DNA from 3 places in the Mesobacillus sp. QJM3NY_10 genome. Region 2 is predicted to be linked to each of the others. Evidence: riboswitches for the same ligand, from Rfam matches in the RefSeq annotation. Region 2 holds a riboswitch; each other region holds the start of a gene.
What was found. A riboswitch is a leader RNA that binds a small molecule or an ion and turns the genes downstream of it on or off. The one in region 2 is predicted to bind S-adenosylmethionine.
Positions count from the first base shown of each region.

Region 1: it holds a riboswitch for S-adenosylmethionine, as region 2 does, so the genes downstream of both, AC0VX7_RS19685 (methionine ABC transporter ATP-binding protein) here and mtnW (2,3-diketo-5-methylthiopentyl-1-phosphate enolase) in region 2, are expected to answer to the same signal.
Region 3: it holds a riboswitch for S-adenosylmethionine, as region 2 does, so the genes downstream of both, AC0VX7_RS20810 (O-acetylhomoserine aminocarboxypropyltransferase/cysteine synthase family protein) here and mtnW (2,3-diketo-5-methylthiopentyl-1-phosphate enolase) in region 2, are expected to answer to the same signal.

Region 1 is NZ_CM149675.1:3,893,177-3,895,441, reverse strand. Features, by position in the region: gene AC0VX7_RS19685 (methionine ABC transporter ATP-binding protein) at 1-862, opposite strand, end outside; SAM riboswitch class I at 950-1,053, opposite strand; SAM riboswitch class I at 1,145-1,248, opposite strand; gene map (type I methionyl aminopeptidase) at 1,429-2,172, opposite strand.
Region 2 is NZ_CM149675.1:1,552,718-1,554,982, forward strand. Features, by position in the region: gene AC0VX7_RS07685 (aminotransferase class I/II-fold pyridoxal phosphate-dependent enzyme) at 1-705, shown strand, start outside; SAM riboswitch class I at 785-894, shown strand; gene mtnW (2,3-diketo-5-methylthiopentyl-1-phosphate enolase) at 982-2,205, shown strand; gene AC0VX7_RS07695 (2-hydroxy-3-keto-5-methylthiopentenyl-1-phosphate phosphatase) at 2,202-2,265, shown strand, end outside.
Region 3 is NZ_CM149675.1:4,113,215-4,115,479, forward strand. Features, by position in the region: gene AC0VX7_RS20810 (O-acetylhomoserine aminocarboxypropyltransferase/cysteine synthase family protein) at 1-872, opposite strand, end outside; SAM riboswitch class I at 956-1,059, opposite strand; gene AC0VX7_RS20815 (SCP2 sterol-binding domain-containing protein) at 1,145-1,483, opposite strand; gene AC0VX7_RS20820 (MFS transporter) at 1,660-2,265, opposite strand, start outside.

The DNA of each region.
Region 1 (2,265 bases), 2.3 Mb from region 2:
ATTTCTTTGAAAGCTGGGAAAAAAGCGGCTGACCGGCTGACTCACCGACAAAGTTGATCCGGAATACCTTATGAAGTCCTGAATGTCCTTCAATAATCCTGTACACGGAATCAGGAATGCTGTCATTCATGATCGTGCTGACGAAATTTCTTGCTGTAACTGTTTTCGGGCTGGAGAATACATCGAAGACAGTGCCTTCCTCAATGATTTTTCCTTCCTCGATGACAGCCACCTTGTCACAAATTTCCCTGATGACGGACATTTCATGGGTAATGATTAAAATCGTAATGTTGTACTCCTTGTTGATTTTTTTCAATAGCTGCAGGATTGAACTGGTTGTCTGCGGGTCAAGGGCAGATGTTGCTTCATCGCAAAGCAGGATTTTCGGCTGGGTTGCCAGCGCCCGGGCAATACCGATTCGCTGCTTCTGGCCTCCCGAAAGCTGGTCTGGATAATTGTTTGCTTTATCAGCCAGGCCGACAAAGTCGAGGAGCTGAAGGACTCGCTCTTTTTTTTTGGCTTTGGGAAGTTTTGCGAGAATGAGAGGCATCGCAACATTATCAAAAACGGTTTTCGAATTTAAAAGATTAAAATGCTGGAATACCATGCCGATATTCTTTTTTATCTCCCTGACTTCTTTTACTGAAAGTGAAGTCATGTCGCAGCCATTCACAATCACCCGGCCGGATGTTGGCCGTTCCAGTAAATTTACGCAGCGGATCAGGGAGCTTTTTCCTGCACCGCTAAAACCAATGACTCCGAATATCTCTCCTTCTTTGATTTCCAGATCGATTCCATTAAGTGCCGCTACCTTATTCCCGCGACTTTCATAAACTTTTTCCACTTGCTCAAAAGTGATCATCTGTCTTCCTCCTTTGTAAATCATAAAAAAACCCTCCTCCTGGAAACAGGAAGAGGGCATGCCGCAACGATTGCTGGACAATACCTCTTCTTATCTTCCAAGCTCATGCTTGCTGGATTTGGCACAGTCCTCAATGTGAGTCCGCTGCCGAGGCTTCATAGGGCCAGTCCCTCCGCCTCTCTTGATAAGAAAGTATCGAATATGAAATTATGGGTGGAGATATTTGTAAAAACAAAAAGTCCCCTTCAGAAAGAAGAGGACATCAAATTAAAAGTCGGCCTCTTCTTATCTGTCAAGCTCATGCTTGCTGGATTTGGCACAGTCCTCCAAAGGAGTCCGCTGCCGAGGTGTCATAGGGCCAGTCCCTCAACCTCTCTTGATAAGAAGTAACGAATATTGAGTTGTAAATCTTGTTTATTACTTTACTGCGTCATAGAAAAAGTGTCAATCAATTTGTTGGATTTTTTTTTAGTAATACGAAAAATAGGAATATAGTATGAAATGAAAGGGGTCAGGCAAAAAATAGAAACCCCTGCAGCAGCAAGGGTTTCAATCGAGAAATGAGCCTATCGGGTAATCACTAGCGGCCCGTTTTTAGTAAGAATGATGGTATGCTCACATTGAGCGACGAAGCTGTTTTCTGTTACATATGTCCATTCGTCATTATCGTTTTGGAAGACTTCTTCCTCACGAGTTGAGATGAACGGTTCAAAAGCGATGACCATTCCTTCTTTTAAAAGCTCGTCATCCCATGGCTCATGGTAATTATAAATATGATCGGGTGCTTCATGGATTGTACGGCCGATTCCATGTCCTGTAAGGTTTTTGATAACCCTTAGTCCATTCTTTCTCGCAGTTGCCATAACTGCCTTGCCTAGTCCGCTTTTCTTCGAACCAGGTTTCGCTTTTTTCAATCCTGCTTCAAAGGCCTCGACGGCTGTTTCGCATATTTTGGTTAAGATAGGGTCACCTTCGCCAACGACAAATGAGATACCAGTGTCGGCGAAATAACCATTCTTAGAGCCGGAAACATCGATATTAACAATATCGCCTTCTTTGATCACACGGCTGCCTGGTATGCCATGTGCCACCTCTTCGTTCACACTTATACATGTATAGCTGGGGAAATTGTATTCTCCCTTCGGTGCTGAAATCGCCCCGTGCTCTTCAAACAGCCTGCCCGCAATTTCATCAAGCTCCTTCGTGGTGATACCTGGTGCAGTCTTCCCAACTAATTCTTCCCGTATCAAGCCGACAATTCTGCCAATTTCTTTTAATCCGTTAAAATCTTCTTCTGTTTTCGCAATCATGATATATTCCTTTCCCATAACATCGATTTAAAAAGCCTACGATTAGAGTATCCTTTTTGAGTACGAAAATCCAACCTTGAGGTTTGTGGTCCA
Region 2 (2,265 bases):
GCTGAATTAAGTGCAGAGGATTTGGATCAAGCAAAACTGATGTTTCTCAACTACCCCAATAATCCTACTGGCGCAGTGGCACATCAGGAATTTTTTGATCAGACAATCGAGCTGGCACGAAAAAATGAAATTTGTGTTGTCCACGATTTCGCGTATGGAGCGATTGGCTTTGACGGGAAGAGACCACAAAGCTTTTTACAGTCAGAGGGTGCCAAAGACGTAGGGATCGAAATTTATACGCTCTCGAAAACATATAATATGGCTGGATGGCGTGTGGGCTTTGCAGCGGGGAATAAGAGCGTGATTGCGGCGATCAACTTGCTTCAGGACCATATGTATGTCAGTCTGTTTGGTGCTGTCCAGGAAGCTGCAGCAGAAGCTTTGCTAGGGCCCCAGGAATGTGTTGCTGACTTAAATGATTTATACGAATCAAGAAGAAATGTCCTTATTGACGGTCTGAAAAATATTGGCTGGCACGTCACTGCTCCAAAAGGCTCGTTTTTTGCCTGGCTTAAGGTTCCGGAACACTTCACTTCGGTTGAATTTGCGGATTTTTTGCTCGAAAAGGCACATATAGCAGTTGCGCCAGGTGTAGGGTTTGGAGAACATGGAGCGGGCTTTGTGAGGGTTGGCTTGCTGAGCTCCGAGGAGAGATTGCAAGAAGCAGTCAGCAGAATTGAAAGCTTGGAAATTTTCAAAAAATAGTTGACATTGATTTATGAACCTGACATAATCCTAATTAATAAATTTACTTTAACCAATTAAATAACTTGATTAAATTATTTTCTTATCAAGAGCAGGCGGAGGGACGAGCCCGATGAAGCCCGGCAACCGATCCAGCATTTTATGCTGGGCACGGTGCTAATTCTTGCAGCGAAAGCTGAAAGATGAGAAGAGTTTAGTGTATTTTCTAACCTCTTCTTTGTGAAGAGGTTTTTTTAATGTCTTTAAAACAACTCGTTTGGAAAGGGATTGATCTTCATGAGCGAAATTACAGCGACATATATAGTCCATGATGCTAAACATAACCCGGAGAAAAAAGCAGAGGGGATCGCGCTTGGTTTGACAGTGGGATCCTGGACAGATTTGCCTGAATTGGACCAAAAACAATTAAAAAAACATAAGGGAAGAGTTGTTTCTGTAGAAGGTTCGGGCCTGGACAGCAATTCAGAAACAGTGGCAACAATTAAAATCGCTTATCCTGCCATCAATTTCTCACCGGACCTGCCAGCAATTCTCACAACTTTATTTGGAAAACTATCGCTTGATGGCAAGGTAAAGCTGATAGACCTTGAATTCGGAGAAGAATTAAAGAAAGAATTCCCAGGTCCGCGCTTTGGCATTGAAGGAATCAGGGGAAAGCTTGGCGTCTATGACCGGCCATTGCTTATGAGCATCTTCAAAGGTGTCATTGGACGGGATATGGAGTTTCTGTTAAAGCAGCTAAAAGAACAGAGCCTTGGAGGAGTTGATCTGATCAAGGATGATGAAATCCTGTTTGAAAATGAACTTACTCCTTTTGAAAAGAGAATCACTCTTGGGAAACAGGTTCTCGATGAAGTCTATGAATCTACTGGACACAGAACCTTATATGCTGCCAACCTGACAGGAAGAACCACACAGCTTAGGGATAAAGCGAGAAGAGCGGCTGAGCTTGGAGCCGACGCCCTGTTGTTCAATGTGTTCGCCTACGGTTTGGATGTCTTGCAGGAACTTAGGGAAGATGACGAAATCGGTATTCCGATCATGGCTCACCCGGCTGTAAGTGGTGCGTTCACTTCAGCTGATGAATATGGTTTTTCACATTCCTTGCTTCTGGGAAAATTACTCCGTTATGCCGGAGCAGACTTCTCACTGTTCCCGTCACCTTATGGAAGTGTGGCTCTCGAAAAGCAGCAGGCGATCTCAATAGCCGAGGCACTGACTGCTGAGGATCAATTCAAAAGGACATTCCCGGTTCCATCAGCAGGTATCCATCCAGGAATGGTCCCTTTGCTTGTAAAAGATTTCGGAATAGATTCAATCATTAATGCGGGTGGAGGCGTACATGGACATCCTGGTGGAGCACAAGGGGGCGGCAAGGCATTCAGGCAGGCAATTGAAACAGTTCTTCAAGGAAAAACGCTTGAAGAGGGCGCACATGAGCATGAAGAGTTAAAAATTGCTTTAGGTCTTTGGGGTTCAGCCGAGGCGGTAGCGAAATGAGCCAGCCAGTGATTTTTTGTGACTTCGATGGAACAGTAACCGAAAAGGACAATATCATAG
Region 3 (2,265 bases), 2.2 Mb from region 2:
GTCTCTATTCCAAGATTGAATTGGAATGCACTCTGAGGACTGATCGCCGGTCCAAGGTCACGCAACAGCTGGACTCTTGCCTTTACGATAAATGCGGCAGCTCCGATTGCCTCACTATAGACAAGATCATGGTAACTAGAGTCCGGCTCATTGAAGCCCGGGAACTTAGGCGACTTCCAATCGAACTTTCCTCCATCCACAATGATTCCGCCCATGACTGTACCATTTCCTAATAGCCACTTGGTAGCTGAGTGGACAACGATATCGGCGCCATGTTCAATTGGCCGGCAAAGATAAGGGGTTGCAAATGTATTATCGATGATTAGCGGAAGACCTGCTTCATGGGCAACTTCCGCTACAGCTTCAATGTCCAATACTCTGAGACTTGGATTACCGATTGTTTCTGCGTAGACTGCTTTTGTTTTCGGAGTGATCGCCTTTCTAAAATTCTCAGGATCAGCTGGATCAACTAGATGAACTTTTATTCCATACTTCGGCAGTGTTACAGCAAATAAATTGTAAGTACCTCCATATAGATTAGATGCAGCAACAATTTCATCACCCGCATGCGCAATGTTCAGGATCGCCATCGTGATGGCAGACATCCCACTGGATAACGCAAGAGCACCTATACCGCCCTCAAGAAGAGCCACTTTTTCTTCCAGGGCAGTAACTGTCGGATTATGTATCCGTGAGTAAATATAGCCCGCTTCCTTAAGCGCAAATAAATCCGCTGCATGTTCTGTGTTTTCAAATTGGAACGCATTGCTCGAATAAATAGGAACTGCCCTCGCGCCTGTTACCGGATCTGGTGACTGACCACCATGTACCCCCAGCGTTTCAATTCTGTAGTTTTTTTGCTCATTAGCCATCTCCATCTCTCCAATCAAAATATTTTCCTTGAAAAACTGAAACAAAAAACCCTCTTCCTAAGAAGAGGGTCATTTATCATCTCTCCTTATCTTTTCAGAGCAAAAAACTCTGCTGGAATTAGCACCGTGTTTCACAACCGGTTGCCGGGCTTCATAGGGCCAGTCCCTCCGCCTCTCTGGATAAGAATATTCAATTCGTTTTTACTGCGTTAAAGTGATAATATCACGTCGCAATATATCGGTCAATATATTTCGATTATTCAGATAAAATTTTATACAGGAAGTGGTCTCGCAAGATAAAATAATGATTCCAGAACCAATTGGGAGCGAAAAGAACAATCAGTTGTGAAATAATTCATTTTTACTCCCTGACGCAGTTTCAGATCTCCATTAAATAATTGATCCAAAAGCGCATCCTTTCCAGAAATCGTTGCAGTGTATCGGGTATGCATGCAGGTTTCCTGGCAAGCCACCTTGCCATCCTTGAAAGACAAGTAGAATGTACCACTCTCTGCTTCAATTTTTAAGCATAATTCCAGTTTATTTACTAGTTGCAGAACATGCTTCTTATTCTGGATTTCATTCGCAAACCTGTCGATTCGTTCCCGCATTCCAATCAACTCCCTTATAATACATATTCCTTGTAATCAGGGAAAAACCTGTTGGAATCCTTCGACAAATTAATAATTGAATTTACAATATGAATAACGTAAAAAAAGACAATACCGTTTGAAATTTCGGCATCGTCTTTCATTTCCCGAGAAATATATCCAAAGAAATACAGTAATTAAGCAGGTTTTGTCTCCATCATGCCGGATTTTGGCTTATCCATACTTTTGAAAACTACGAAGAAATACGTGGATCCTACTAAGTAAAGACCTGCAGTAATGGTAAATACAGTTGCATATCCCCAATAGGGACCGTATTTCAAGACGATCCCAGTCGATACCGGTCCCATAACGGCCCATCCGAGATTAAACACCATTTGATTCACAGAGTTTGCCAAACCCTTCATGGAATCATCAACCTTCGACATCATTAACGACATCTGGATTGGATTGCCGGCATTCATTAGTGCCTGACGAAATAAAAATCCTAGTGCAGCGAGCCAAAAATTCTGTGTGTACGCTGTCAACAGCAAAAACGGAAGCGACAGAAGCTGTAACACGACCACTGCCTTCACTTCCCCAAGTCTGCGAACCACCATAGGACCGATGATCATCGCAACAGCTGTGGCTCCCTGTCCTAGTGAAATGACCAAGCCAATCAATGAATTGGAAGCCATGAACCGATCCGCAAAATATAGGTTCAAATATGGAATGACCAATCCGGCTCCAAAGCCTATCATCAATTGCGCAACGGCAAACAGCAGTATGATTTTGAAACTGGCTTT